DNA from 4 places in the Peribacillus simplex NBRC 15720 genome. Region 4 is predicted to be linked to each of the others. Evidence: predicted binding sites of a transcription regulator. Region 4 holds the regulator's gene; each other region holds the start of a gene.
The links. Region 4 encodes LexA, which represses DNA repair genes until DNA is damaged. Its sites were predicted from a motif close to CGAACATATGTTCG; they were not measured.
Positions count from the first base shown of each region.

Region 1: a site for LexA is predicted at 5,961-5,974, ahead of BS1321_RS22110 (Y-family DNA polymerase). Genes of this name have one in related genera too.
Region 2: a site for LexA is predicted at 2,755-2,768, ahead of recA (recombinase RecA). Genes of this name have one in related genera too.
Region 3: a site for LexA is predicted at 4,412-4,425, ahead of BS1321_RS06415 (YhjD family protein). Genes of this name have one in related genera too.

Region 1 is NZ_CP017704.1:4,573,369-4,581,412, reverse strand. It holds gene BS1321_RS22145 (aldo/keto reductase) at 1-738, shown strand, start outside; gene BS1321_RS22140 (Ohr family peroxiredoxin) at 1,027-1,452, shown strand; gene BS1321_RS22135 (MarR family winged helix-turn-helix transcriptional regulator) at 1,822-2,259, opposite strand; gene BS1321_RS22130 (YqkE family protein) at 2,414-2,674, opposite strand; gene BS1321_RS22125 (alpha/beta hydrolase) at 2,804-3,703, shown strand; gene BS1321_RS22120 (iron-sulfur cluster biosynthesis family protein) at 3,745-4,068, opposite strand; gene BS1321_RS22115 (YolD-like family protein) at 4,288-4,620, opposite strand; gene BS1321_RS22110 (Y-family DNA polymerase) at 4,647-5,906, opposite strand; gene BS1321_RS22105 (C40 family peptidase) at 6,321-6,980, shown strand; gene BS1321_RS22100 (DUF3221 domain-containing protein) at 7,063-7,590, opposite strand; gene BS1321_RS22095 (SDR family NAD(P)-dependent oxidoreductase) at 7,741-8,044, opposite strand, start outside.
Region 2 is NZ_CP017704.1:856,567-864,610, forward strand. It holds gene rny (ribonuclease Y) at 1-1,217, opposite strand, end outside; gene recA (recombinase RecA) at 1,563-2,609, opposite strand; gene BS1321_RS03905 (competence/damage-inducible protein A) at 2,957-4,189, opposite strand; gene pgsA (CDP-diacylglycerol--glycerol-3-phosphate 3-phosphatidyltransferase) at 4,212-4,796, opposite strand; gene BS1321_RS03915 (helix-turn-helix domain-containing protein) at 4,961-5,860, opposite strand; gene BS1321_RS03920 (DUF3388 domain-containing protein) at 5,878-6,669, opposite strand; gene BS1321_RS03925 (DUF3243 domain-containing protein) at 6,912-7,169, opposite strand; gene ymfI (elongation factor P 5-aminopentanone reductase) at 7,249-7,974, opposite strand; gene yfmH (EF-P 5-aminopentanol modification-associated protein YfmH) at 7,993-8,044, opposite strand, start outside.
Region 3 is NZ_CP017704.1:1,363,356-1,371,399, forward strand. It holds gene addB (helicase-exonuclease AddAB subunit AddB) at 1-2,797, opposite strand, end outside; gene BS1321_RS27355 (hypothetical protein) at 2,810-2,983, opposite strand; gene lepB (signal peptidase I) at 2,986-3,549, opposite strand; gene BS1321_RS06410 (TVP38/TMEM64 family protein) at 3,583-4,197, opposite strand; gene BS1321_RS06415 (YhjD family protein) at 4,488-4,859, shown strand; gene BS1321_RS06420 (STAS domain-containing protein) at 5,117-5,971, opposite strand; gene BS1321_RS06425 (ComEC/Rec2 family competence protein) at 6,542-7,381, shown strand; gene BS1321_RS06430 (DUF3006 domain-containing protein) at 7,382-7,600, shown strand; gene BS1321_RS06435 (competence protein ComK) at 7,678-8,044, opposite strand, start outside.
Region 4 is NZ_CP017704.1:652,381-660,424, reverse strand. It holds gene BS1321_RS02985 (esterase/lipase family protein) at 1-538, shown strand, start outside; gene BS1321_RS02980 (hypothetical protein) at 1,239-1,526, opposite strand; gene BS1321_RS28475 (hypothetical protein) at 1,853-1,981, shown strand; gene BS1321_RS02975 (glucosaminidase domain-containing protein) at 1,951-2,394, shown strand; gene lexA (transcriptional repressor LexA) at 2,689-3,312, opposite strand; gene yneA (cell division suppressor protein YneA) at 3,468-3,779, shown strand; gene BS1321_RS02960 (YneB family resolvase-like protein) at 3,799-4,455, shown strand; gene BS1321_RS02955 (DUF896 domain-containing protein) at 4,521-4,754, shown strand; gene tkt (transketolase) at 4,987-6,990, shown strand; gene sirA (sporulation inhibitor of replication protein SirA) at 7,288-7,728, shown strand; gene BS1321_RS02940 (YneF family protein) at 7,813-8,028, shown strand.

The DNA.
Region 1 (8,044 bases), 1.7 Mb from region 4:
GAAATCGTCGGAAAGAATTTAAAATCGGTCCGCGATAAGGTATACATAGCCACCAAGGTCGGAAACCGCTGGAATGAGAATAAAGATGCCTGGAGCTGGGATCCATCTGGCGCTTATATTAAAACGGCAGTAAAAGATAGCTTAAAGCGATTGGGGACTGATTATATTGATCTTTATCAGTTACATGGCGGCACCATTTCAGACAATATCGGAGAAACGGTAGAAGCATTTGAAGATTTGAAAAAAGAAGGCTATATCCGATATTATGGAATTTCCTCGATTCGTCCGAATGTAATCAAGGAATTCACTGAAAAGTCTGAGCTTGATTCCGTGATGATGCAGTTTAATCTACTTGACCGCCGCCCAGAAGAGTGGATATCCCTTTTGGCCAACAAACAGATCAGCATCATTGCCCGTGGCCCCCTTGCCAAAGGGCTGCTCAGTGAAAAAATGCTTGAAAAGGCAAATGAGGATGGATACCTTGATTATAGCTATCACGAACTTAAAGATTTGCTTCCGCACATAAAGGACAAACTTTCTGATAGGAAGTTGAATGAAACGGCACTTCAATATGTATTGTCCCATCAAAGCGTCGCTACCGTTGTACCAGGAGCAAGCTCAATACAGCAGCTCCGTGAGAACTGCCAGGCCGCTAACAACCCTTCACTGTCCAAAACTGAGTTGGATATCTTGAAGCAGTTGACCAAAGCAAACAAATATGAAAGTCACCGGGATTAAAAAGAATAGAACTAAACTATATGTTTCAAATGAATGTCAGGATGACATTTAGGCTGCACTATCTCCGTTTAACCAACGTGATAGGCAGCCTTTTTCCGTTCCATTTTTTCGCCATGCTGCTTCTGTACCGCTTTCAAGTTTCCTATCATTCCAATCCCTCTCCAAACCAATTTTGATCGATTACTTCATACAAATGTTTTTTCAACTTTTTCATTGGACAATTTAAAATTAGTGTTGTACAATTCAGTTGTGCACAATTAAAAATAAGAAGATAAGGGAGAAAAAATTATGACAAAAACATTATTTACAACGTCTGTAACAGTTGATGGCGGAAGAGAAGGAACGGCAATTTCAGCTGATGGCAACTTCACGGTTGATATTGCAATGCCTGGAACACCAAGGGCTAAACAGATGCCTGAAGCATCTAATCCGGAACAGCTTTTTGCAGCTGGATATGCTGCATGTTTTGATAGTGCTTTGCAATCAGTTGGTAAAATTGAACGCGTTTCTTTCGATTCCAAAGTCACCGCAAGCGTCAGCCTATTGATGGGTGAGATGCATCAGTACAGCTTGGCTGTAACTTTGGCCGTGAAGGGATCCGGGGTCGACAAGGAGACATTCGAAACCCTTGTTCATAAAGCACATCAAATGTGTCCTTATTCAAAAGCAATTAATGGCAATGTGGATGTCGCCTTTGAAATAGATGTAGATTAACGGATCTTCTTCGTGAATATCCGACAAAAAGACGCTTGGGGTTACCAAGCGTCTCAGACTGCAGACAAACTCGAAGAAAAGCGAGTTTAGTCTGCAGTTTTTTATTTAAAAAACGTTCCAGTTGATTTTAGAAATTCGCTCCCTTTCCGACGACTGTCTGCCAAGCCTCCTCGCCGCAAGCGTCTGTGGGGTCTCGGCTAGCCAGTCAGGAGAGTTCCCAATTTCTTCAATCTAGTGAGAGTTTCTTCTATATAAAATAAAAAACATAAAGGATAAACAAGTCTTCTTTTAAAATCATGGTTCGGGGTGAGACCAATCCGAACCTCCTGTCGTAAACTCAGACGCTTGGGTTTCCCAAGCGTCTCTTTGCTAAAATTCCTGTAATGTTTTCAATAGTTGGATCAGTGAAGCCTTTAAATCCTCAACCACCTTCTTATCCTCACCCGACATAGCTGAAATGCGATCGGGAATGAAACAGGCCTCTTCCTGTAATCCAATTCCCTTTTCCGTCAACTTAATCATGACAGACCGTTCATCTTCAGTCGAACGTTCACGGACAATCAAGCCATTCTGCTCCATTCGTTTCAACATGGGGGTAAGCGTTCCTGAGTCGAGGGCAAGGAGCTCCCCTAGTTTTTTTACTGTAAGTGTATCCTGTTCCCATAATAGAAGAAGAACAAGATATTGAGGATATGTCACTTCGAGTTTATCAAGCAGCGGTTTATATTTCTTCGTCATTTCCCTTGAACTTGCATAAAGCAGGAAACATAATTGGTCTTCCAGTACTTTTTCTATTTTACTTTGCATCATATCACCAGCTAATAGTAGTCCATCCGATATGAAAGCATATCGAACTTATCTTTAATATAATCGTTATACTTTATAAAATAAAGGGATATCAGCAAGTCCTGAACAGAAAAAGGGAGCCAGCCCTCTTAAAACTTAAACTGCTCCCTGCTCTTCATTTATAGTTCTTCCAGTTCAGATTGCTTTCACCCAATAGTTCTTCGAATGATTTATTCTTCTCCCGCCGCTTTCTTTCTTCGCGTTTTTTTTCTTCTTCCGCTGCCCTTTTTTCTTGTTCAGCCTCATTAAGTTCCTTTTGCTTTTGACGAAGCTGGGACATGATATCTTGATTGATCATATCACCAAGTTTCAATGAAGATGAATCTTTATCTTGGCTTTTGCTTTGATTTTGATTTCGCTGCTGTTTCTTTTTCATCCTTAACCCCCCCTGGCCATTTATGAAATTATTATATCACGACTGCCGTTTTCCTCGTCATGGTTTTCAAACAGTGTTTTCCCATTTCCCTCATGGTAAAATAAAGAAAATCACTGAGGAGGACCTTTCATGAAGAAATGGTGGTTTACACTGGCTGGAATCCTATCGTATATCATCGGCGTCGGCATTTATTTTTCCAATCGGATCATGTACATGAAAAAGAAGGAAGATGATTTTATCCAGAATCGTGAAATTATGGCTAAACGCCTGATCACGGAGGATTTTGATAATTTGCCTAAAACGGAAATTTGGGTATCGTCTCCATCCGGATATTCCTTGAAATGCTTGTTTATCGAACCGCATGATACCAATAAGTGGGTGGTCATTTCTCATGGTGTGACGGAGAATAAAGTCAATTCGATTAAGTACATGAATATTTTTCTTAAGCGGGGCTTCAATGCAATCATTTATGACCACCGCCGGCATGGGGATTCCGGTGGCAAGACGAGCAGTTATGGACATTATGAAAAATTCGACCTGAAAGCCGTAATCGATGAATTGAAAAGACGTAAAGGTCCCGACCTTCATATTGGCATTCATGGAGAATCCATGGGGGCCGTAACCCTGCTTTTATATGCCGGAATGCTTGAAGATGGTGCTGACTTTTACATTGCCGACTGTCCATTTTCAAATTTCGAGGATCAGATCAAACACCAGCTTAAGCATGTAGTCCCACTTCCCTCTTGGACCGTGTTTCCGCTTGGGCGTACGTTCATCAAACTCCGTGATGGATATTGGACCAATGAAGTGTCCCCAATCGATTATATGAAAAATATCCGAAACCCCGTGCTCTTCATCCATAGTGAAAATGACAGTTTCATTCCCGCTTCCATGACAGCGGAATTATATGCAGCAAAAGAGGGCCCAAAGCAGCTGTACATCGCTAAAAAAGGGGCCCACGCTCAATCTTATAATGAAAATCCAAAAGAATATGAAGATCAAATCGATCAGTTTCTAAAACTTGTCTGAGAAGAAGAGAGAGGGTATTCAAGATTCCCTCTTTGCTTCATTTAGATTTTATTAAAATAGCTCATCCTCGGATTTAAGATTTGATTCGGACTTTTTAATTGAAAGCTGTTCGCTTCCGGAACAAAGTCTATTTTCATGACTTCATCAAGAAAAATCATTTTTGATTTCTCCACATATAGAGAAATTCCGTTTGTTTCCACTTTTTCGGTACCTTCTTCAGGTTCGTTGACCCACCATAGCGCCGTCACACCACTTACCACGCAGCCACAGCCATCAGTATCATATTTCAACTGTAAATATCCTTCTTGTCCCTGTACCTTATGGGCTATTTTCTCAGCCGCTGTTTCCGTCCATTCAATATACATGATTGCACACCTCCCGATGTCTTTGCATTCCCCCATTATAAACGATAAAAACGCTTCTGTTAAAGAAACTGCTTCCTTTTGCAAGATCACCCATACGAAAATCACATTCTTCATTGACCGTGCTAACAAATGCTGATTCTCTTATGTCACGTGATTCCTTTCATCACGATGTCGTTTCGAAAATGAAAGGCTGTCCCTTGGGAACAGCCCTTCCGCTCATCATTCCATTATCCTTACATCCGCTATATCGGAAAGCCTGATATAGTGAGCCCGATCAAACCGATCAACGATGTGAAGCTTGTGGCTAAGCTCATTATAATAATGGATCCTGCCGATTAACAGCTGATACCGGTTTCCTTCATAATGAGCAATCGTGACATCCTTTCTTTCCTCCATCGCTTCCCCCATTACCGCATTCATTTCTTCCAGTTGCTGCTCATCCAGGATGCGCTTCGTTTCATAGCCATCTTCCACCACCCAATCCCGAAGCATCTTCACATGCTCCGGCAACATCATCGATGTCCATTTGATACGGCCGCGATCACGAATCATTCTTTTCCCTCCCTTCAAAGTCACTCTTACGCCTTATGCCCACCAAGCAGCCTGCTTCGGTAAACGGCTGTCCCCGCTTCCGTATACGAAACTGCACGCAATAGCGATTTGGCTCCATATTTATGGCGGATTCGATCAACCGTGTAACTCAATTCCCGCTTCTTCCAGCGCGAAGCATCAAATAAAGTCAGCTGCATTTCGTTATCATCCACAATATTCGAGAGTCTTACCTCTATGCTCCGAACCGTTTTTTGCTTATAGTTCTCATGAAAAAGCTCCAGGCACACTTTATATAACTCCATCGTAATGTTGGTCGGTTCGCTAATCGAACGTGAACGATGGAAACCTCCGCCAAACTCATCCTTGCTGTAGCCAATGCTTAGGCTCACCGTCCTTCCTGCCTTGCGATGGGTGCGTGCCCTTCTTCCAACTTCTTCGCAAATTTCCAGCATGACCTGCTTTACCTCCTGCTCCTCCTTATAATCCCGCAGCAGGATTTGACTTTTGCCGAAGCTGACCTGCCCTTCGATGATCGCTGCCCCCATATCAGATAAATCTATTCCCCACGCATGGTGGTAAAGCTGATTGCCCATAATTCCAAACTTCGCTTCAAGTAATTCAAGATCATAATTGGCAAGCTGCCCAACGGTAAATATTCCCATTCCATGAAGGGTTTTTTCTACGCGCCTGCCGATCCCCCACATTTCACGAAGCGGGGAAATCGGCCAAAGTTTGCTTGGCACATCCTCATACTTCCATTCTGCAATCCCTTTATGTTTGGCTTCCAAATCAAGGCAAAGTTTTGCCATAAGCATGTTCGGTCCAATTCCAATGGCACAGGGGAGCTGTAATTCCCGTTCGATTTCATCTTTTATCTTTTCAGCTATCATCCGGGCATCTCCCCATAAAGAAGCGGCACCATCGACTTTCACAAAACTTTCGTCCACACTATATACGTGAATCGCTTCTTTGGGCACATAACGGTTGAACAAGCGGGTGATTTCCGTCGAGACCCTTAAATAGGTCGCCATTTTAGGTTCAACGACCACAATCCTTGGATCATTCGGGATCTCAAACATCCGCGAACCTGTCTTGATGCCAAATTCCTTCTTCATCTTTGGAGAAGCCGCAAGCACAATGCTCCCTGTTCTCTTCAAATCACCAACCACCGCCAGATAACAATCAAGCGGGTCCAGACCAAGCATGACCGCTGAACAGCTTGCATAAAAACTTTTCATATCGATACACATAATTGATTGTTTCGGCATCGTCCCATAATCCATCATTTCTTCACCCTAACAAGAATATACGTTCGCTTTTATTATATTCACAACTTTAACCGAATATACGTTCTTATTCAATGGAAGTTTTCATACAAATTTCTACTTTTTATTGTAATTTCCTTGAAAAATATAATAAATACTAAAAATGGATAATATACCAAATTTATACTATAAATCCAAATAGTTTTTTAAAAAAGAATCAATTGGTAGCTTGAATAATTTTCAATAGATCCTTATACTTAGTTTTTTTAATTTTTTTCACCCTATTCAACAGGCTTTCGTCTATTTAAACTTTAGTCTTAATGCTCATTTTTTGTAATGAAACTGTAACCAAAATTATGTCTAATTGTCATAATGGTATTGTAGGATAATATTGTTAAGAATAATAGAGAGATAGATAGAGAGGAAATGAAAATTATGAAGAAATGGATCGCTTCAGCTGCTGTTGCATCTGCCATGATGCTAACCCCACTGCAAGCCTTTGCCAATATTGGAGACCAAACCCTCAGACCCGGAATGACACATAGTGATGTCAAACAACTACAACAACTTTTAAAAACCAAAGGTTATTTCACATATTCAGGTTCACTGACTACATATTATGGTACCTATTCTGTATCCGCAGTAAAAAAATTCCAAAAAGCCAAAGGGTTAACTGCCGATGGAATTGCCGGCCGTGGCACATTTAATGCGCTTGGTGTTTATAAGGTCAATAATACAAGCTTGATCAGCTATGCAAAAACCTTAATAGGCAAACCCTACAAATGGGGCGGAACAACACCAACTGGATTCGACTGCTCAGGCTTCGTCTATTACGTATTCCAGAAATCACAAGGAATTACCTTACCGCGTACAACATCCTTGCTCTATTCCAATACGGGTTTAAAAGTATCTTCACCAGCTAAAGGTGATCTTGTATTCTTTGATACTTCTTCTGGAAGAACAGGAGTATCCCATGTTGGGATCTATATCGGAAATGGTCAATTCATTAGTGCTACGTCTTCAAAAGGAATAACCATCACGGATATGGATAATTCTTATTGGAAACCAAAATATTTAGGTGCGAAAACTTTATAAAATCCAGGACATGAGCTCATCCCTGCGAGCGAAATCCCATAAAAAAACCGGACTGAATTCGATTCAGTCCGGTTTTTTTGATTTATTTTATATATAATATTTCATCCGTTAAATCCTCTACAGTCACGATGAATGATGAATCTAAGTTGGAACGATTCATCATTTCGATATTATAAACATGCTCTGAGGGCAAATGGACGACATCAAGAACCATGAATCGCTGACTTTCCGCTTTGCTGACATGATCGAGGGCAGCAGTGACCGCCCTTTGTTCGGCTAAGCTTTTTTCATCCGTCAAAACAAGAATCAATTCCGCCTCCGCTTTCCCAGGAAATGATTTCTTCACCCCACCCCGATGCCATGGTTTCACTTTCATCCCGATCTCCAGGTCAGAGAAATCGAGGTCATTACCATGTTGATCTTGAATATATGTATCATTGGTCACCTTATAGTACGTCCCTTTAATCAAAATCCTTTTATCGTCAAGATCCGTAATGAAACCTTCTTCCCCCTTATCTATGGCTTCATGCATGTTCCAATCAGAGGATTGACAGCTAACCAGAATAAAGGCAACAATAATATATATAAAAAGCTTTACAATCATCTTCATGAAAATCCCTCCTAAGAAATAGACGGATTCCCCATGAAATAGTTACCAATTTATTCAGAATAAAACTTCCGTTATTTCATAAAAAAGGGGAATGTCATCGACATTCCCCTTTGCCTATTATTAGACCATCTTTCGCCTTTTTGAACTAGCCTACTTTTTAAAAAATGCTTTTTTCCCTAATGTTTCGGTGATCTTTGGGAACATGTTATACCATTTCCCAGCTAAATTCATCCAGCCAGGGAGATTGATTTCCCTCTTATTGGTCAGCATCGCCGCTACGATTTTAGTAGCGACATCTCCAGGCTTAAGCATGAATTTTTCAACGTTCTTTAAGTATGTACCTGATTCATCCGCAATGTTAAAGAAATTCGTTTCTATGGGGCCAGGATTGACGGTGGTCACAAAAACACGATCTTCCATCAGCTCGAGCCGAAGTGCGTTTGAATATCCAAGA
Region 2 (8,044 bases), 200 kb from region 4:
TGATGTGAAGCGATGCTGTTAATGACAGTTGGATGCTCTTTATATTTGGTGGCTAATTCAACGCCAATTTCGACGTGACTGCCTTCCACTTCATGATCAATCGCTTTCCCAATATCATGCAATAAACCTGCACGGCGGGCAAGAACTTCATCCTCACCAAGCTCAGCGGCCAGTAAACCTGAAAGCTGTGCCACTTCAATTGAATGTTTAAGTACGTTTTGCCCATAACTGGTACGGAACTTCAAACGTCCTAGTATTTTGATGAGATCTGGATGGAGACCGTGAACTCCAACTTCAAAAGTTGTTTGTTCACCAATTTCACGAATATGTTCATCTACCTCACGTCTTGCTTTGTCAACCATTTCTTCAATACGAGCCGGATGGATCCGTCCGTCCTGAACAAGTTTCTCAAGAGCCAAGCGTGCCGTTTCCCGTCTAATTGGATCGAATCCAGATAAAATGACAGCTTCAGGAGTATCATCAATAATAAGGTCAATACCTGTTAGCGTTTCTAACGTTCGGATATTTCGTCCTTCACGTCCGATTATCCGTCCTTTCATTTCATCGTTTGGAAGATTTACTACAGAAACGGTGGTTTCTGCAACATGATCAGCCGCACAACGCTGAATGGCAAGAGAAAGGACTTCTTTTGCTTTTTTATCAGCTTCTTCTTTGGCACGGGTATCACTTTCTTTAATCATAAGCGCTACATCGTGAGCCAGCTCGTTTTCCATTCGGTCTATAATGATTGCTTTAGCTTCTTCACGAGTTAAACCGGAAACACGTTCAAGCTCTGTTTGCTGCTTACGAACCGTCTCGTCCACTTTGCTTTCCATCTCTTCAATATGCTGTTGTCTTTGGTTTAGAGAATCTTCTTTTTTCTCCAAAAGGCTTTCACGTTTGTCTAACGTTTCATCCTTGCGGTCCAGATTCTCTTCTCTTTGCAATAACCGATTTTCTTGTTTTTGTAATTCGTTCCTTCTTTCACGGGCTTCCCGATCCGAATCGGCACGAACTTTATGAATTTCATCTTTTGCTTCCAACAAGGCTTCTTTCTTAAGTGCTTCCGCTTCACGTTTTGCATCCTCAAGGATGTGTTCTGCAGAGCCCTTTGCCCCTGCTATTTTACTCTCAAATTTTGATTTGTGAATAAAATAACCAACAACTGCACCGACGATTAGGCCAAGCAAAGTGAAGATGATTGTCATGGGTTCCATCGTTTCACCTCCCCTTGCTATGAACTTTTTACATAAAATGTTGAACTGTCGGCAAGTACATTGCACATAAATTCAATATACAGCACTTAATTTTCAAAATTTTAGTTTGAAAAATTGTAAAATATACATATTAATTGTATAGTTGAGAATTTTTATTGTCAAGCGTTTGTCCCTTATGTATCAATGATTATTCAAGTTTTCTTAATATTAACCATCATAATGTACAGCATTCATTATGGAAGAAGTCTGTAAATCTGATTTCAATGCCATTTAATCCTCTTAAAATTTCGCACTTTTCTCAAAATATATAGAAAAGGCCTAAGCGAACAAGCTTAGGCCATACCATTAATCAAGCAATTCAAAATGCTCTTCTGGTTCATTTTCTTCTGGTGGTAATTCATGCTCTCCATCGAGATTATAGTGATCTCTGATTTTCTGAGAAATTTCCTTAGCGATATCCTGATTTTCTTTCAAGAACAGCTTCGCATTTTCGCGGCCTTGTCCGACACGCTCTTCATTGTATGAATACCACGAGCCGCTTTTAAGGACGATATCAAGATCTGCACCCATATCGATGATTTCACCTTCCTGGGAAATCCCTTGACCATACATAATGTCAACTTCCGCTTGACGGAATGGTGGAGCAACCTTGTTTTTTACAACTTTGATTTTGGTTTTATTACCGACAATTTCATTTCCTTGTTTTAGTTGTTCCGCACGGCGCACTTCCAGACGAACAGTTGAATAGAACTTCAATGCCCGGCCTCCCGGAGTCGTTTCAGGATTCCCAAACATAACACCGATTTTTTCACGGACTTGGTTAATGAAAATGGCAATGGTATTTGATTTATTAATGGCACCAGACAGTTTTCTTAGTGCCTGAGACATCATCCGGGCTTGAAGACCCATATGGGAATCTCCCATTTCGCCTTCGATTTCAGCTTTAGGAACAAGTGCTGCCACCGAGTCAATGACAATGATATCCACCGCTCCACTTCGAACTAACGCTTCAGCGATCTCTAAGGCTTGTTCACCCGTATCAGGCTGTGAAAGCAGTAACTCATCGATATTCACACCAAGTTTTTCTGAATATGCTGGATCTAAGGCATGTTCGGCATCAATGAATGCAGCCGTGCCGCCAGTCTTTTGTACTTCTGCAATAGCATGTAATGCAACAGTCGTTTTACCGGAGCTTTCAGGTCCATATATCTCAATGACCCGGCCTCTTGGATATCCGCCCACTCCCAATGCTACGTCCAATGCTAAAGAACCGCTTGAAATCGTTGAAATTCTACGATCAGACTGTTCCCCAAGTTTCATAATGGAACCTTTACCAAATTGTTTTTCAATTTGTTTTAACGCCATATCTAAAGCCGCTTGACGATCACTCACTCAATTTCCTCCTCTATATTCAAATAATCGGCTGTCCGATTAAAGTTGTACTTACGTTAGCAATTATTTGAGATCAAGGTTTGTATCCTGTCTCAAAACCTATCTTTACTATATACTCTTTTTACTATTTTGCCAAGCAAAAAGTCGAACATTCATTCGTTTTTTTCTTTCGGGATATTCTTTGTAAAAAAGCGTTTTATCTTAAGGAAATCTCCATTTCCTTTCACTTACTCCCTAAAAAAAACATTTTCATTGAATTAACTTTTTTCTTTTTTCCCTATTTTTCAAGAAACAAACTTCTCAAACCAAATAAAAAGCAGAGCTGTAAAAAGCTCTGCTTTTAGCGTTTATAAATCCCTTAATAGGTAGTGACAGCCGTACTTCACACTCCGAATACGGTTTTGCGCCCTGCTTCCGGAAAGATTCAACTCCTTGAAATGAGTGTTCCCATCCCGATAGGAAATGCCAATAAATACTGTCCCTACAGGCTTGCCTTCTTGTTCATCCGGCCCTGCAACACCCGTAAAGCTTATGCCTACATCCGCATCGAGCTTGCTCCGGACATTAGAGGCCATTTCCATTGCACACTCACCGCTGACCACCCCATGCTCAGATATCGTATCATCACTGACGCCGAGGACATTCGACTTCGCATCATTCGTATAGCAGACAATTCCGCCTTTGAAGACTTTACCGGCACCCGGGATGGTTGTCAGCTGTTCTTGGAACATCCCTCCGGTCAAGCTTTCAGCTGCCGCGATTGAAAGCTTGCGGACCGTTAATTCTTTTACAAGTTCCTTTATTAGCGAAGTATTATCACTTCCATAATGGAACTTGCCGACCCTGCTGAGAATTTCTTTTTCCGCTTCTAAAATAAGCTCCTCGCATTTTTCTTTAGAAGAGTCTTTAGCAGTGATCCTTAACGTCACTTCCCCTTCGGCTGCCAGCGGAGCAATTGTCGGATTCGTTTGATTGACAAGGAGATCTTCAATCACCGTTTCCAGTTCGGCTTCACCTATACCGTAGAACCGAAGAACCTTGGAATCGATCCGTTCATGCTTTTCCAATTTATTCATGATCTTTTCATAACCATAACTTAAAAACATCGGCTCCATTTCACTTGGTGGGCCAGGCAGAAGCATATATGTAATCCCAGATTTGGACAAGACCATTCCCGGTGCCATGCCCTGATCGTTTGCTAACACTTCACTGCCTTCTAAGACAAGGGCCTGCTTTTTGTTGTTTTCCGTCATCGGCCGTTCCCGTTTTTGGAAGTAAGCTTCAATGGATTGCAAAGCTTCATCATTAAAAACGAGCTTTTTCCCTATATGGCGAGCAATCGTTTCTTTTGTTAAATCATCTTTGGTAGGACCAAGTCCGCCGGTAAAGACAATCAAGTTTGCCCTCGATTCAGCGATTTCTATAGCTTGTTGTAAACGGCGGTCGTTATCCCCGACCACAGTATGGTAAAAAACGTTGATCCCCATTTCCGCAAACTGCTGCGATAAGAATCTTCCATTAGTGTTATTGATTTGTCCTAAAAGAAGCTCTGAGCCCACTGCAATGATTTCTGCATCCATCTTTTCAAAACCACCATTCGTTTTACTTTGAATTAACAAATACTTCTTTGTTTTTTATAAAATAATCCAAACCTGACCAGATTGTAAAGATTAATGCAATCCATAACGCGATATTAGCAAATGGAAGTGAAATGAGGGCAAAAGGAAGGTTATGCAGCAATAATGCCGAAATAGAAACAATTTGTGCCCATGTTTTAATTTTACCAAGCTGGTTCGCTGCAACCACTTCCCCTGTACCCGCTAACACCAGACGCAATCCGGTGACTGCAAACTCGCGACTTATGATTACGATGGCAATCCAAGATTGGCCGTACATTAAATCTAGATCAACCAAAACGATCAAGGCAGCCGAAACCAGAAGTTTATCAGCCAATGGATCTAAAAATTTCCCTAAATCAGTAATCATATTATATTTTCTGGCAAAATGGCCATCGATCCAATCCGTAGTGGAAGCGATAATAAAGAGGATGGCTCCAGCTAAGTGCGCCACTGGCAAACTGTATTCTCCCCAAGTCAGCGTTCCCCATGAAAAAGGAACGAGCATGATGATTAAAAATACGGGTATTAAACAGATTCTTGCTACTGTAATCTTATTAGGCAGATTCAAAACTTTTACCTCCAAAATTTACGCCTGCCATTTGGGCAATGCGTCTTAGATCTGAAATAATGCTTATATGTATAATTTAACTCAAAATCCAATCTTATATGCCGGGTAAACCATTTCCCGTCGCCTTACTATTATAAGAGCAAAAATAGTCATCTAAAAGATGACTATTCGGCTTTCGTAAATTGTATCGTAACCAATTGCGTATTCACTTCAGTCGGTGAAATGGAATACTCCAGCTTCTCATCATTCACATAAATCTCAGTTTCATATGCTCTGCCTATATTGATGACAGCTTCTTTTTCATTGGTGAAATCAATTACCTGGCTTTTGTCCTTGTCGATAGTGCCCTGGAAAAGTAATTTACCTTCACCATTTTTTATGCCGACCCATGGTGAACCTTTGGAGGTCACCTTTAACTTAAAGGTATCGGTATTTTTTAATTCATACGTACTATTTTTACCGCTGGAATTGGTGACGGCAAGTTTTTGCTCTTTCTTTTCATCTTTGACAACTGCATCATCTTCATTCTTCTCATCAGATGAATCCGATTTTTCTTCATTCTGTTTTTGGTCTGCATTCTCTTTTTCTTCGTTAAACCCATCACTTTTATTGTAGCCCACGGCTTCATTCTCTTTAGCGTTCTTTTTATCATCATTATCCGGGTTACTCATATAGTTCGATACCAGCACCCAAATCAAAACGGCCGCACCAATTACTAAAACGACTGCCAAGATCTTCGGTAACATTTCTACAACCTTCGAATCCCCTGCCGGTATCGTTTTTCTGGATTGGACCCTTGAAAGCTGTTCTGGCAATTCCTCGCTATAGACCGATGGTATTTCACTCTTATATTGTTCGAAAATCTCTTCTGAATCCAGTCCGACCGCTTCACAATATTGCTTTATGAATGCCCGTACATAAAACTTTCCAGGCATCATACTGTAATTTCCCTCTTCAATGCCAATGAGGTAACGCTTTTGAATCTTTGTTAATTCCTGCAAATCTTCTAAGCTAAGACCTTTAGCTTCCCTAGCTTCCTTTAATCGATTACCTAACTCAGTCAAATAAAACACCTGCCATTTTAAAAGTCAAAGGAACCAAAATCGGACCCTGAAAACTGGTCTTTTTGGTCGACAACTTCATATGTTATTTCTTCTTCAGGATTGTTTCGCAATTCAATAATATAATCAAAGTCTTCGAGGGTATACTCCGTATTTTGGACAAAAACATCCGGATGTTCGATTACTTTGACAGCATCAAGCCTCATTATTTCGCGGATCAACTGCCAATGACGCTCATTTGCACGGCGAGTGGAAACTATTCCATCTAAAATGAACAAATTATCATTATTATATTCATCCTCAATAAGCTGACTGCGGATAGTCTGCTTTAAAAGGGTCGATGACACAAACAACCATCTCTTATTAGCACATACACTCGAGGCTACGATAGATTCAGTTTTCCCGACACGAGGCATCCCTCGTATCCCAATTAATTTATGACCTTCCTGTTTAAATAGCTCGGCCAGGAAATCGACAAGCAAGCCTAGTTCATCACGAACAAACCTAAAGGTGTTTTTCTCATCGGCATCGCGCTGAATATAACGTCCATGCCTGACTGCGAGGCGATCACGCAATTTAGGTTCCCTAAGCTTAATAACCTTAATCGTATCCATCGTACGGAGGATTGACTCGAATCTTTCTATATTACGGCTGTCTTTCGCCAACAAAAGTAAACCACGCCTGCCTTCATCGACCCCGTTAATGGTGATGATATTAATGGAAAGCATACCCAGAAGGGATGAAATATCCCCTAATAAACCAGGACGGTTGACTTGAATTTCATATTCAAAATACCATTCTTTATTCTCCACGATAACACTCCTTAAGCCTAAAAGCTTTTACCCTACTCAGGGGCAAAAAACTTATCCATCGTAAATTTCAAGGTCTGAACACTTTAATATTAATTGTCTAGCTTCTATAATATAGCATTTCGTGATAAGTTAAAAGGAAAAACCCTAGAAAAATATTCATTTTTATATAAGATGTTAAATAGTCATCCACTTCAATCCAAAAGGCCCTGTTAATTAATAACAGGGCCTTTTGGATTGATATTTTACTTCGTTCCATTGTTCTCGACTAACTTGACCATGACATTTGCCATGGCATGTTTTTCTTCATCGCTTGCGACCGACCAAAGATCGGAAAGCACTTTCTCTTGATCATTCTGGGGCTCAACCTGATTAGCCAGGTAATCACCGATTTCGAAAGCCAAGTTGTTAACAGCACTTTCTGACAAACCTTGTTGTTCACCTTGATTTAATCTGTCGCCTAAGAAATTTTTCCATTGATCCCAATTGTCCAGTACAGACATGAATGGTCACCCTTTCCTTCAAAATAGTACATAGATATTTTGTGAAGGAACCGAGAAAATTATACATGTCTAAAAAAAATCATGTGTACCAACCGCCATTTACGCCTAAGATTTGCCCGGTTATATAAGACGACTTGTCGGAAAGCAAATAATATACGGCCTCGGCGACTTCTTTGGAATGCCCCATCCTGCCCATCGGGATATCGCCTTTGATGATCTCCAGATCTTCTGCACTGAATGATTCGAGCATGGAAGTGGAAATCGCACCGGGGGCAACGGCATTCACCCGGATTCCATTAAGCGATACTTCTTTGCTAAGAGCCTTGATAAAAGCATTTTGACTGCCCTTGACCATAGAATATAATACTTCACAAGATGCACCTGTCTGCCCCCAAATCGATGTGACCGCAACGATGGCAGCCTGTTCTTGGTACATAAGCTTTGGAAGTAGTTCCTTTGTTAATTGGAAAGGGCTCGTTACATGCAGCTGGACCATTTCATTAACGATTGTCTCATCCATGTCCGATATAAGCCCATAATAGCTATTGCCACTATTAAGGACGATTGCATGGAGGGCAAAAATACTTTCAGCCAATTTCTTGTAGCCGTTCGGTGCAGCCAAATCCGCTTGAACCGGAATAAGTTCGACTTGATGAGGCTTCAGTTCTTCAATCAGTTCAAGTATCGCTTCTTCATTGCTGTTATAATGTAAATAAAGTGAGTAATTCTCCTCTGCGAGCTTTATAGCGATTTCCCTGCCGATTCCTCCACTGGCTCCAGTAATAAGGGCAAAACGTTTCCCCACATTCCCGCCCCCTTTATATTATTTAGGAAGTACCTGGCAGACAGTCATCCGTTGATCGGATATTAAGTCC
Region 3 (8,044 bases), 710 kb from region 4:
TACCGTTTTTCAATGTGAAAGAAAGTGGAGGCAGCTCGCCATTTTTTCCGAATCCAAGTTCTAATCCGATTGGAGCAAAACCGCTCACCTTTGCATGTTCACTTAATACGATCGAGGCCCGTCCAATCACGTGTTCCAGTTTCCTGCGTAAATAGTGATGGCGGTTCGTACTTAACAAAATCTGATTTTGGAGTTTAGGAGCAAGTCTCTCCACAGCAATTCTGGCCAACTCCAAGCATTGTTCCGAGGTCAATGTAGACCAAGGAATATCATGTTCCTTTAAGTAATCGGAAATCATTTTCAACGCTCCATGGAACATCTCGCCTATATCCGGTGCATCCAAACGGAAAATTTGCCGTTCCCGTAATTTCAAGCCATGTGCGGCATAATGGGAAAACGGGCAGCTATTGAACATCTCCATCCGGGATACACTTGTATGAATGCTCTCACCGTATAATTGCTTACTTGTTTCCTCAGATAATTTCTTTGTCCTATTTTGATAAAAAAGGCTCGATAAAACCTTAGTTGCTGAAGGACCGGCCATTTCATCATCAATAATGGCATTATATACATCCCACCATAGTGAATGGATTGGATAGTTCCTTTTTTTCAGCTGCAATTGGGCAGCCAGGTACGATAGGGCCACATCATGATTTGCAGCATATTTCACCTGTTCCTCAGCAGACAGATCGGACGGATCGTTCATATAAAACACATCGGAAACGTTAGGCAATACGTCCCTTACCCGTTTCAAATAGGATGAGGGTAAAAGTGCCTTTCCTTCCTCATCGGCAAGCGGATATGATAAATAAAGGGCCTCAGCAGGCGTTGTAAATGCTTTGTACGCTGTAAACTCCTCATCCAGCAGGCGCACTTTTGAACTTGGGGCAACATCAAGTCCACTAGCCAGCAGCACCTCACGATCACTATCTGAAAATATCCCATCAGATACAGCTTTTCCTGGCAGAACCCCTTCGTTCAGGCCGATAACAAAAGCTGTCTTCACATCATCCAGACGGGATAAATCTAGATTAGCGACTAATACTTGGTCAATTGCCGGCGGTACCAAAGAAAATTCAAGAGACTCCAGACCAGCTTCAATGATTACCGCAAACTGTTTCATGGAAAGCTCTTCCCCGCTCAGCAGTTCAACGAATTGGTCTAATAGGTCGACAACCGCATTCCATGTTTGCTCATGCTCTCTCGCCGATACCAAATCACCTGCTTCTTCTGCCTCTTGTTTCAGCTTTTCCAATTTTTCCGGTACATGCAATTCTTCAAGATATAGATAAAGGGCTTCACACAATTCCCTGCCATTAGCAGCCTTTTTAACACGTTTTGAGAGCTTCAAGATGGGCTCGGTAAATAATTGCTTCATCTCATTCAACTCTTGCTCAAGCCGCATTTCCTTATCAGTTTGGTTCCGATCCTCGAGTTCCAGTCCGCGGAAACGCCGATAGGTCCAACGATCTTTGGACGTCCACCTGCTTCCTTTAATGCCACGGGCCAGCACATAGTTTTCCAACTTATCTACCTGTTCACGCATCCTATCGTGGTTTTTTTGCAGCGGAAATAGAAGCTCCGTCTTGATTGCACGAAATACCGGCTCATAACGCCAATAGCCATTGATGATCTCCAAAGTGGAACGAATCAGTTCAATCAGAGGATGATTAAGCATCGTCCGTTTGGAATCGACGAACAAGGGAATTTGATAATCCCGAAAAACGGTTTGTAAAATATCTGCGTATGCTTCTCCATTACGGACTAAAATCGCAATATCACGGAAACGGTGCTGTTTCTGTCTGACCAGCGACAAGATGTCCCGGGCAACTCCTTCAATCTCAGCTCTGCGGTTAACTGCCTGGGCGATCGTTACACCAGGTGACTGCTCAAACGTTTGTGCAGGACGAATGGCAAAATAAGTTTCGAGATGATTCAGCCCTGGACTCTTTCCAAACCTTTCCGTTCCTTTTAAGATTCCATCTTCTGAAATTGATATGCTATTCCTCAATCCAGCCTGATAAAGGTGATGATAAAGATTTCCTGTTTGCCTGAACAATTGCAAATCATCCGGAGCATTTTGTCTGTAGGGCTGATCTAACGTCAGCGAAATCGTTACACTCCTGCACAGCTTCATCATTTCTTCCACAATCAATAATTCCTGTGGAGTCAAGCTATAAAAACCATCGATATATATATCCGCATTCCTTATATATGAAGACTCTGACATTTTTTCGATCAGCAAAGTGAAATAATCTTCGGAATCTAAATATTTGTTAACCATTTCATCCTCAAAAGCCTGATAGACCAATTCAAGATCATGCAGTTTATCCTGAATGCCGCTGCCGGCCTGTGAGGTTTCGGCCAAATAGTTTTGAATGTCATCAGGTTGGATGCAATACTGCTTGAACTCAGCCAGCATTAGCTCCATCTGTGCAATGAACCCCTGCTTATCAGCAGATCGACGAAACATCTTTAACTCTTCCTTTTTATCATCCATGATCTTCCGTATCAACATATTAACGCCAACACTGTCCAAATGTAGCCGGCTCATCCCCCCGGTTTCCTGAAGAACGCGCCAAGCAAGCCTGCTAAAACTGAAAACCTGTGTCCGGATCATTCCGGCAAGGCCTGGTGTTTTAATTAATTTATATTCAGATAGAAACGTCATCTGATCAGGAACGAGGTAGATAATTGGATTTCCTTCGGGATCTTCTGCCAATTTGGAGCGAATTTCGTCCAATATATTCGAAGTTTTCCCTGTACCCGATCTTCCCAGTAAAAAACGGAGTGACATCTCTTTTCCCCCTTACAACATAATATCTAGATCCATCATACCAGAAATACTTTCGTCTTTTTGACTAGGTTTCTGTTTCCAATTAGATTTACTTTCTATTATTTTACCGTTTCCCTTTAAAAAACACCAATCGTACGTTCGCGTTTTTCCCCAAAAGAAAAAGCCCACTAATCTTTGGGCTTCCACAATCATTCACCTTTAAATTTATAATTGAATTCTTTCACCGGCCAATATCGAACATCCACTTTACCGACAACATTTTCAACCGGTATATAACCAAAGTGACGGCTGTCAGCACTTTCAAGACGATTATCACCCATTACAAAAAGCTTTCCCTCCGGAACTTTGGTCATGTCCGTCAATTCTTTTAATGTAAAATCCCCCGTAAAGTCCTGTCCTGGGAAACCTTCCTTGAATTTCTCAAGATAAGGCTCATCCACTTTCTCACCATTTACGTAAAGCCAATCATCTTTATAACGAATTCGGTCACCTGCAATTCCTATTACTCGCTTAACATAATCTTCTTGTGAATTCGCATGAAAAACAATAATGTCAAAACGGTTGATATCATGAATCTGGTAATTGATTTTATTCACGACAAGTTTATTTCCATCTTCAAGGGTCGGCTGCATCGACTTCCCTTCAACATCATAGCTTGAAAAGAAAAATGTACGGATTAAGATGTAAATAACAAAAGCTATCATCGCTGGTTTTATCCAATCGGATAAAGAATTCTTATTTGTTTTTTCCATCTAGTTCAACCCCTACTACATTTATATACTAATTTATTGTCCTTCTTCCCTCTTCATGCTTTTATTTAACCGGACCTCCAGTCTTTTACCCACATACCAAAGGATAAAGATGACGATCCCGATAATGATCGTACGCACCGGCTTATGAATTAAGGATACTAAGTCGTAACCTACGAAGCTGATAGTAAAAATCATCACCGCTTTCCCTCCCACTACTGCAAGTCCATATTGCAAAGGACTGACTTTTGAAAGTCCTGCCACGATATTAACGATAGCCGAAGGTGTAAAAGGGAAGCAGAGCAATATGAACAAAGGACCGAATCCATGGGTTTCCACCCAAACCATCAACCTCTGCACCTGTTTATGCTTTTGCAAAAATCGGAAAAACCTCATTTGACCATATCTTCTAATAACCAAAAAGATTAAAAAAGAACCCGCTACTGCACCAATCCAAGAAAATAAAAATCCCCACCAGAGACCAAAAGCCGTTGCATTAGCAAGCACGAACACTACTAAGGGCAAAAAGGGCAAAAAAGCTTCCAGCATCGGCAGTAAGATCCCAGGAATTGGACCGAATGAGCGATATTGCTGAATAAGTTCAGATATATGATCAAGTGTAAACCACTCACGTATAGTATCCAAATCCATAATTATCTCCCTCGACATGCTGCTATCAAAGCAGCATAAACTTATTAAAAACTGTTTATTTTAGATATATCACTTTCCCCTGAAATTGCAAGAATTATTATCCATATATCTTCATACTTTCCCTATCTCCGGAAAACATAATCTTGTTAACGAATATTTTATGATTTATCAAAACTGCTTGCATATACACTGAAAATACATTAGGATAAAAAATAGAACAAATGTTCTTATTTTTACAAAGTATACATACTAATATTAAAAACGTGCTATTTTAGAAAGGAGCGGTCAAGATGACCCGCATTCCAGAAGATGACCGAAATATGATTGAAAAAGCCATCTACCTTCCTATGGTTATTACAATCTTAAACCGGGATCTCAAGGTCATCGAAATTTGTCCGTTTAAATTAAAAAGGCCCTATTCGGAGCTAGTCGAACATATTTTAAAAGTGGTTCAAGACGAACTTGCCGAGGTACGGCGCTATTTGCGCAAGGAGAATATTAAGGTTAGTGAAATCAAACGCGATGAATCCTTCACGATGTATTGTTTTTTATATAAAGGATACGAGGAACATCATAATTATTTCAATCCCCGCCTTCGCAACAAAACCGAAGACTTGTTATGTTATTACTTTTTCGAAAAAAAACAACGTTCAAGGAATTAGCGGGTTACATGCATCCTCCATATATGTTTGTCTGTGAAATATGGATGGGTGTTTGGAGCCTTTCGGGGAGGATACAGATGCTCTTGGATGTAAAAAAGTATAACCATTAAAAAATCATCTCATCTTTCCTGGCTTAAAGGTAAGGGATTTCAATTTTTCAGAATTAAGATCGATAAGACTCACTTACATCCATTCACCTGTTTGGATTTTCCATTATCATTGGATAGGTTCAAAACCATGGATTTACTGCCATGAAATTACTTTTCAATCAAGGCATAACCTATGTAATCAAGTGCATACTGAATATCCTTAACCATTTTAGATTTGAGATTCTTTAAATCAAAGTTATTCACATGCTCCTTGGCAAAGGTTGGAGTGACACCCGTTATGATCGTTTCCACCCCCATCAAACTAAGAGCACTCATCATATTGAAGAGAAAGTTAGGAAAACAGTTATCTTGAACGAGGAGCTTCGACAAATCAATGATAAAGTATCCAATATCATTATCCGCTGCTGAATGTAAAACATCACTCATGATTTGCTCTGATCGATTGCCGTCAACAATACCCTGTATCGAAAGAATGGAAATGCCTTTAGTGATCGGGATGATCGGTACGCTTAAAAAGCCCATGCTATACTTTGTTTGATCGAGCTCTATCATATGGGATAAAATGTCTGCCATGGATTTCAGATAGTTAAAATCTTCTTCTGAAAACACCTTTTCCTCCTTGTCCATTACACAAAGGGTCCCGAAAACATTCCCTTTCAAATCCTTTAACGTCACTCCTAAGAAACCTTTTACATTTAACTGACCGGTTACTTCAAGCTCCCTTGTTATGGCATCCTTCATTAAGTTTGCTGTATGCATAGCATCGCCTTTGTTCTTAATGATTAAACGACAGAATGTCCCTCCATATTCGACGCTGTATCCTTCTGGTATAATCTCTTCTTCCCTATTATAGGAACTGAGGACTGTCATCGCCGTTTCCCCTCTTTTTGTTACATAAGCCGTTTGCACATTTAGCTGCTTACTGATTAAGGCAAACATTTTCGAGGACACAGATCTTAACGAATAATAGGTCGGGCTCGTCAGTTCATAATTAATCGTCATTTTAATCACCTCTTAATTTCTATTCATCTATTATACTATTCGACAACACTATCATTTTAGAGTCAGTACAACGTTTTTGCAAAAGAATGTTATTAACCTGCATTAGAAGAAATAGAGAATATCATCCATTATCTTATTTGAGAGACAAGGTTAAGCTTAATCAGTAAATATGAGGATTTATCGTAACGGGATTAGATTAATTCTAAAGCCCTTCTCATACGAGAAGGGCTTTAGTTGTGCAATAAAGCATTTTGCTAAAGTAAGCATATATTATCTTTTGATTTGAACGATCTTATGAAAGTATCAAACAAAATCACCTTCTAATCTTGAATTTCGGATTGCTTCACCTTCACTCCTAATATCTTTCACGTAATGAATCATACCGATTCTAAAAGCTCAGGAGAAAGGTGCATTCCCCTTCTTCATCAGCGACACTTGATCATAAATACCCAGGATTATTTTATCTAACCACGATTCAGACGCCCGTTTCCTTTTTTATCCCAAAGAAAATTATGTCCAAATCCCCATTTTTCCAATTACACATGGTAAATTATTAATTGGAGGGGAAAAATGAAGAAAATTAATATTCTACTGGTTGCTGTTCTTGTTTTGTCTTTATTCACTGGACTTAAAACAACTGAGGCAGCCTCAAATGTGAAGGTACATTTCATCAACGTTGGACAAGGAGATTCAATCCTTATTCAAACCGGTAACGAAAACGTTTTAATTGATGGTGGCGGTAAAGGAAAGGGAGACGAAGTTGTAGCTTACCTAAAAAAACAAAAGGTAAAAACACTTAATGCATTAGTATCCACTCACCCAGATGCGGATCATGTGGGCGGTCTGGCTTATGTGATTAAATCGCTTAATGTGAAATCTGTGTACGCCCCTAAAGTTTCTCATACTACCCAAGCATACAAAGACTTTTTAACGGCTGTTAAGCAGAAGAATCTTTCAATAAAAAAAGCGCAGACTGGCGTGGAAATCAACACTAAAGCTAAGGATAATTCCCTTAAATTCATTGCCCCTGTTAAAGAATATGCTAAGTCTGACTTAAATAATTGGAGTGCAGTCCTTTTACTTAAACACGACAAAAAAACATTCTTGTTTACAGGTGATGCTGAAGAAAAAGCAGAGTCAGATATGCTGGCTAAAAAACTGGTACCAAGTGTGGATGTACTTAAAGTCGGCCATCATGGTGCAAAAACATCAACAAGTTCAGCTTTCATTAACAAAGCAAAACCGAAATACGCTGTAATCAGTGTAGGGAAAAATGGATATGGGCACCCTACTTCTACTGTTGTAAAACGGTTGAATACAGTGAAAGCCAAAACTTATCGCACAGATAAATCAGGTAACATTATTTTTACTTCTACAGGTCAGAAAATTACTGTAAAGACGGTGAAATAAATGGTACAAGGAATTATCGATCGCTTCGAGGGAAAGATCGCTGTCGTTGAAATCGATGGTGGTAACATGAAGGATTTTCCTAAAAGCTCTCTTCCCAAGGGAGCAAAAGTAGGAGATATGCTGATTATCGATGGTAATACTATCACCATTTCCAAAGAAGGCACTGAGAAGTTAAGAAAAGAGATTGACGATTTAATGGATGAATTATTTGAAGATTAATTCCGGGGCCCTTCTTTAATAAGAAGGGCTTGCTTTAATTTTGAATGAATCCCGTTTGCATTCTTCTATGAATATCCCTAACGTGGTATATACTTTGACATTACCTCTGAAGCCTTTGCCCCATTTGATTCGGTGAACAGGTAGAATGATTTCCTCTTTGTTTCCTCAATCCTCTGGATCAATTTCGTTTTTAAAAAAGATGTCCGGTGCAACTGGTTTTCGAAAGAACTGCATGATACTTCTATATCGATGGTTTGTCTATTCCTGAATGTGATGGTTGTATGTTTGGAATCCAGGCGATCATAGGATACCACATGCTCATGTGATAACCAGGTGCATTGAGGACGCAACGGAGATGTAGTGGGAAAGAAGAAAATCGAACTGGTCGGATCAATCGCAATAGGCGCTTTATGTGTGATGTTTATGAGCTGTTTCGTGCCTTGC
Region 4 (8,044 bases):
CATATATACAGCCTCAAATGATGTTGAGGTTGAATTAATTTCTCCATCCAATAAAAAGTATTCACCTTCCTTAAAAGTTCATTCAGCCAAAAATGAAACTTCCTTTTTTAATGGCGCAACCATCCAATCATTCTATAGAAATAACCTTGAAATTGGGGACTGGAAAGTGCGAATGAAGACTAAATCGCCAAAAGACGCCTACTTGTTCACAGCACAATTTAACGAAAAGCATCCCATTACATTAAGTATGGCCGGTAAAGTTAAGCAAAAAGATGCAAAATTTTTAATAAAGAACCCAATGAATGATAAAAAAAGGCCGATCAGCACAACATTTTTGGTTCATCTAATAGATGAAAGCGGTAATGAAATTAGTGAAAAAAGCTCCATTAAGGTAATGGATACCGAAAATTTTACTGGTGCCCTTCCAGAAGTACCTAAGTCAGGTGTTTATAATGTAACAATTGATGTCAAGGAAAAAAATGTGGATGGTACTGAAAGAATCCGGACGCTGATTCGTTCGGTCTATATTGAGAAATAGGTGAAAGGCCTTCTCTTAATTGAGAGGGTATCAGAATGTAGACAAATTCGCAGAAAGTCTGTTTGCCTACAGTTTTTTTCTGAAAAACATTCCAGTTGATTGGAACGGAAGGTACGAGACTCCTGCGGGATAAGCGCGTCTATGGGAGACCCCACAGGCGCATAGAGCGCCGAGGGCGGACCGCCCGGGAAAGCGAGTGCCCTACGTTCCAATCACGTTCAATTTTAAGAAACCCTCAAAAAAAATTCCAGCCGTTTTCAGAAATCCGCTCCCTTTCCGCCAACTCACTGCCAAGCCTCCTCGCCGCATGCGTCTGTGGGTCTCGTATAGCCAGATATTCGGCAGGAGTGTCACAAATTACTTCAATCGAGTGGGGGTTTCCTCAGTATAAACGAGTAAAAAAACATGAAGGAAGTTTACTTTTAAAATCATGTTTCGAGGTGAGAGCATTCCGAACCTCCTTTTGTCGACAAACTGATACCTTCTCTTAATTGAGAAGGTGTTTTTTGGATGAAATGAGAGGGAGGTGTGAAATGATAGGGTTAACAAGGGTGATGGCTATTCAGCCAAAGGAAACAGCCAAGTCGTAATTGTTAATTAATGTGTTAAATTTATGGGCGTTATATGGGGATATAAGCAAGTCAGGTCTCCTAGCAATAAAATAGATTGATGAAATGCAACGAGGATAACCTGTATAGATTTAATCCGCCTTTGGATAGGATTCTCTATATGACAAAATACCAGTTTTGAGTGCAGCATAATTGCCTATGCTTGCATAGCCATAAAACCAGCCCATGAAAATTCCAGCAACCAAATGATGACGATGGCTTATGAAAATGGAAATGAATAAGCCAAGTCCCAAAGCGATGCTTGGGATGAATTTAGGAGGAATCCGAAACATGACCTTTATAAGTTGAGTAAGAATCATGATGGTAGGAATGGCTATCACTGCATCCCAAAAGTTTGTATGGATGGTTGGGAAGTCCATAATTTCACCACCTTAACACTGAAAGTTTTTAAAATTAATTTTTACTATTTATCAAGGTTTTATACCATAGTATATGAATACATATTTAAAAATTAATTATTGAAAGGTTTTACAAAATAAGTTTTGAAGATTTTCAGAGTTCAATTTAAAATCCATAAATCCATTGATTTTCTGGATTGACGTCTTTTTCTGTAATGGTTTTAATAAGACGCGGAGCGAGCCACTTTAGGTAAATACAATTTTCCGAACTTTCTTTGTTGGACAAGCTGTAACTTTCCCATAGTTTAGAGTAAAAAATAAAGTGATTCTAATAATGGGAGGTTCTTATGAGCAAGGAAACGTTTATTAAGGAAATTGCTCCTTATGCCCAGAAATTCAAAAGGAATTTAAAATTTTACCTTCTGTTGTCATTGCACAAGCTTGTTTGGAGAGTGGAAATGGGACAAGCTTATTAGCAAATCAAGGAAAAATATATTTGGTACAAGGTGACTTTAAGGGAGAGTCTGTCATTATTCAAACAATGGAATATGTCAACGGTGTGCCCGTTCAAGTATGGAACAAATTCAGAAAATACCCAACTTGGGAAGAAAGTCTTCGAGATCTTGCCAATCTATATGAAAAGGGGACTTCGTGGAATAGAGGTCTATATACTGCTGTCATTGGAGAAAAAGATTACAAAAAAGCACTCAAAGCAATATTCGATTCGGGCTACGCCTCGGACCCGAAATATATAGAAAAACTGGTAAACCTAATCGAAACAAGCGATTTAACTAAATATGATGTAAGCATCGAAGAGGTTTATCATATTGTCAAAAAGGGGGATTCAGTCTCAGGGCTTGCAAAGGCATATGGTTCGACACAAGTGTAGATACAACAGTGGAATGGCTTGATCGACTTTAACCTTATTAAAGTGAACCAAAGATTAAGAGTGAAATGAATTTTGACTGAGAGCGGTAATTTACCGCTCTCCTTTTTTATTTGAAATAGGTTTTCTTTCGAAAGTACATATATCAAGACACCTTTCATCCGTTATAAAGGAGGTTAATATTCCCATGGAAAACTTGATTCTATTAAAAAATATTTCAAAATCTACTCTTCCATATGCATATTGAGAGAATTTGGGACATAAATTAAACAAACAAAAAAAGCGCGGTTAGCGCTTTTAGTGTATTTGTCTATATAAGCCTATTACTTTTCCAAGTATCGAAACATCTCGTAAAATAATTGGTTCCATATTTGAGTTCTCAGGCTGAAGCCTTATGTAGTCCGGTTCCTTAAAGAATCGTTTTACAGTGGCTTCATCATCTTCCGTCATGGCCACGACGATATCTCCATTATTGGCACTGCTTTGTTGTTTCACGATGACATAATCTCCATCATGAATTCCTGCTTCGATCATACTTTCACCCATGATTTCCAGCATGAATACATGGTCATCATGTGGAACCATGCTTTCGGGAAGCGGAAAGTATTCTTCTATGTTCTCAATGGCGGTTATTGGCATGCCCGCTGTTACTTTTCCAAGTAACGGCACGTTCACGACATTGGCTTTGGGAATATTGTTCGCTTCCTCCGAATTCATTATTTCAATGGCCCTTGGCTTGGTTGGGTCACGTCTAATCAGGCCTTTACTTTCCAGGCGGGATAAATGTCCGTGTACTGTTGAACTTGAAGCAAGTCCCACTGCTTCGCCAATCTCCCGTACGGAAGGTGGATACCCTTTTTGGCGGACCTCTTCTTTAATGAAATCAAGAATATCTTGCTGCCGTTTTGATAGTTTAGTCATTTGTGCACCTCTTCCCCAATGTTCTTTGCTACATTATAGCATGGCCCCCAACTCTATACAAACATAAGTTCGAATTTTGTTGTTGACTGAAACAAACGTTCGTATTATAATTTTACCATAACATACGAACGAACATTCGCTTTGGAGGGATATTTATGAAAAAATTATACAAAAATTATATTTATACGATTCTATTAGCGGGATCAGTATTCATCTTTTCAATTTTATTCTCTTGTACATTGAACAATGATCAAAAAAAAGATTTCCTTTCTATAGAAGTAAGTGAAGGTGACACCTTATGGGGAATTGCCGAAGAATATGAAGAAGCAAATTTGACAAAAAAAGAATTCATTGGTTGGATAGAAGAGCATAATGGAGTCATGGCGGATTCGATAAAACCTGGTCAAGTCATCGTCATACCGGTTAAAGGGGAAGAACTTGTCCAGAATTTGGCCAGTGAGCAGTAAGTAGTGAAGGTAGGGTATTATGAAGGCGGTAATCTATTGTAGGGTCAGCACAGAAAAAGAGTCACAGGAAACATCATTGGCAAGGCAGGAAGATGAATTAGTCAAATTGGCAGAAAAGATGGATGTGGAAGTTGTTTCCATAATTAAAGAACAGGCAAGTGGTTATGAGTTGAATCGGGATGGTATTTTTGACATGCTCGAACTATTTAAAACCAAAGAAGCTGAAGTACTATTAATCCAGGACGAAACAAGACTGGGAAGAGGGAATGCCAAAATAGCCCTTTTCCATGTCATCCTTAAAGAAGATGTGAAAATTTATACGCTCTCACACGATGGGGAGCTTGAGTTATCGGATTCGGATGCCATGGTCATCCAGATAGTCGGTATTGTAGAAGAATATCAAAGGAAACTACATAATCTTAAAATAAAGCGCGGGATGATAAGAGCCGTTGAAAAAGGGTACCGTCCTCAAAAAAATCTTCATAATCAAAGGAATTCCACTGGAAGGGACCGCATGGAGATTCCTATTGAAGAAATTATTAAACTTCGGGCCAATGGATTGACATTCTCAGAAATCGCAGCCACATTAAGGGGCTTTGGATACAATGTATCTAAGGCTACTGTGAACAGGCGTTTTCTCGAACATCAAATGAATACAAAGGAAAGTAAATCATAGAACTTGTAATTTCGCTTTTTTTTTAATACCATGACAATATCCGCAGATTATGAAGGAGCGAAATTATGTTATCAAAAGAAAAAATAGCCCGTATTAATGAACTTTCTAAAAAGGCAAAGGCTGAAGGTTTGACGGAAGCTGAGGCGAAAGAGCAAACTCAATTGAGAAGTGAGTATTTGGAAACTTTCAGAAAGTCCATGACCGATACGTTGGAGCATGTGAAAGTCGTTGATCCAGAAGGTAATGACGTCACTCCTCAAAAGATAAAAAATATAAAAGAAAAAAGAAATTTACATTAATTCTTGGATTCTTCTGATGGAAAATTCCCTTTGAGGATTCTATTAGCATTTAGGAATGAAAAGAGAGTGCATTCATGTATGTATTCTCCTATTTAGTTTAATCTAAATAGGGGACTTCTCTTATTTCTAGAAAATTGTAATATTAGGGCAGTAAATGGTGATTTTAGTTGTGATATTATGCTTGTCACTATAATATAAAGAGGTACATTACAGGAAGGGATGTTTTTACGATATGTTAGATAAATTAGATGCACTTTCTATTAATACGATTCGTACATTATCGATTGATGCAATTGAAAAGGCTAATTCTGGCCATCCAGGTATGCCAATGGGTGCAGCGCCGATGGCGTATAAACTATGGACCGAATATATGAACCATAACCCTAAAAATCCAGATTGGTTTAATAGAGACCGCTTTGTTCTTTCAGCTGGTCATGGGTCTATGCTGTTATACAGTCTTCTTCATTTATCGGGCTATGGCTTATCTATCGATGATTTGAAAGGCTTCCGCCAATGGGGCAGTAAAACTCCAGGACATCCTGAATACGGACATACGGCTGGTGTAGATGCAACTACCGGGCCGCTTGGACAAGGTATCGCAATGGCAGTCGGAATGGCAATGGCAGAACGTCACTTGGCAGAAAGCTATAACCGCGATTCTTATAATGTAGTCGATCATTATACATATAGCATTTGTGGAGATGGAGATTTAATGGAAGGCGTTTCTGCAGAAGCAGCTTCATTAGCTGGACATCTACAACTCGGAAGACTTGTTGTTTTATATGATTCTAATGATATTTCCCTTGACGGCGACTTAAGTCAATCATTTAGTGAAAGCGTGGCAGACCGGTTCAAATCTTATGGATGGCAATATATCCGCGTTGAGGATGGGAATGATCTTCAGGAAATTGCTAAAGCGATTGAAGAAGCGAAAACCGACGATGCACGCCCAACATTAATCGAAGTGAAAACGGTTATTGGTTACGGTTCACCAAATCGTTCAGGTAAATCTGCTGTTCACGGCGCTCCGCTTGGTGCAGATGAGCTGAAATTGACAAAAGAAGCATATAAATGGACATTCGAAGAGGACTTCCATGTTCCTGAAGAAGTGTATTCACACTTCAATGAAGCTGTTGTTGATGCAGGCGCTCAAAAAGAAGAAGCTTGGAATGAATTGTTCAAAAATTACAAAGAAGCACATCCTGAGTTAGCACAGCAATTGGAGCTGGCCATCAAAGGTGAAATGCCTGCTGAATGGGATCAGGAAATTCCGGTCTATGAAGAAGGTAAGACATTAGCTTCCCGTGCATCAAGTGGGGAAGTACTGAATGCGATTGCCAAAAAGGTTCCTAGCTTCATTGGGGGTTCTGCGGATTTAGCCGGATCTAATAATACTGCCATCAAAGGTGAGACTGATCTATTACCGGGTAATTACAGTGGCCGTAATATATGGTTCGGTGTACGTGAATTCGCTATGGGTGCGGCTTTAAATGGAATGGCACTTCATGGTGGACTAAAAGTATACGGAGGAACATTCTTCGTATTCTCTGATTATCTACGTCCTGCCATAAGAATGGCAGCACTAATGGGATTGCCTGTAAACTATGTATTCACTCATGACAGCATAGCTGTAGGGGAAGACGGACCGACTCATGAGCCAATTGAACAATTAGCCGCATTGCGTGCAATGCCTAACCTAGGGGTAATCCGTCCAGCTGATGGCAATGAAACTGCAGCAGCCTGGAAAGTGGCAATGGAGTCTACAAATAAACCAACTGCTCTTGTACTGACTCGTCAAGGGTTGCCAACAATAAAAGACACTTCCGAAACTGCGTATGAAGGTGTTTCAAAAGGGGCATACATCATCTCTGCTTCTAAGAAAGAAGTAGCCGATGCGTTACTTCTTGCGACTGGTTCCGAAGTGAACTTGGCTGTGGAAGCACAGAAAGCTTTAGCGAACGAAGGAATTGATGTTTCGGTAATCAGCATGCCATCATGGGATCGATTTGAAACTCAATCTAAAGAATATAAACAAAGCGTAATCAATCCGGCAGTGAAAAAACGTCTAGCTATCGAATTGGCTTCACCATTTGGTTGGGATCGTTATGCAGGTGATGAGGGTGAAATATTGGCCATTAATCATTTTGGAGCTTCTGCACCAGGCGGTAAAATCATGGAGGAATTCGGTTTCACTGTAGAAAATGTAGTTGCTCGTGTTAAGGAAATGCTTAAATAATAGTAATGGGGAACTGACACCAACTAACTTGGTGTCAGTTTTTTTAACAAAAACATTCCTATTTTATATAGAATGTGTTCTATTCTAAAGGAAATCTTCCATTCGACAAAAAAAGAAGAAAATTTCTCCAGCAAACAACATATCTTTTTAGTTTGTCAATATATAATGAGAATAAATAAAATTCGTTTAAATGTGTCAGTTAAAGGGGAAAGTTATCAATAGTGGAAAATGGTGGAGATTGTCCTGGTGGTTAGACGTTTTCGTGACCAAAATAGGAAAGCTAGGAGGCATTGGCTGATGAGAACCTATCAGATTTATTTAATCGAAGATGAATTTGCCCATCATTATTATGGAAGAGAAAAGCTATTTTTCAATTTGTTTTTGGAGTATATTCAAGCAAGGGGCAGACTGAAGAGTATTTTGCAAAAACAAATCGAATATGTCACCAAAACAGTCCCGATTATCCAGTTGCAGCTAGCTATTGAACAACGTTTGCAAAAAAAGATGAATTATTGGGCTCAAAATGGAAAATACTATTTAGAAAAAACAAACGGGTCAAGTAAAGCCGTTTTAATCATTCAGAATGAGTCCATTACTCTTAAAGCTGAAGGAGACTATGAAGCTGAGACGGCTTTCTTTGAAAGTATTCGAAAATATGAAGCGAGTTTTCTGGCCATTGATTTTGAACATGAAAAATACGGTTGGTTAAAACCGATAAAAGAAAGAAAATTTGTCTAAATGGGGGACTTTTCGGTAGCGGGTATTGTATAATAACCTTTGGTCTAGTACACTGATGTTAGACAACACGAAGGAGGAAATAGTATGTGGGTTTACATTCTAGTTGGCGTACTGGCATTGATTGCTGGAGTAGTGCTGGGATTTTTCATCGCTCGTAAATACATGATGGATTACTTAAAGAAAAATCCGCCAATTAACGAACAGATGTTGAAAATGATGATGATGCAAATGGGTATGAAACCATCCCAAAAGAAAATTAATCAAATGATGAGCGCCATGAATAAACAACAAACAAAATAAGATAGCATAAACCCTG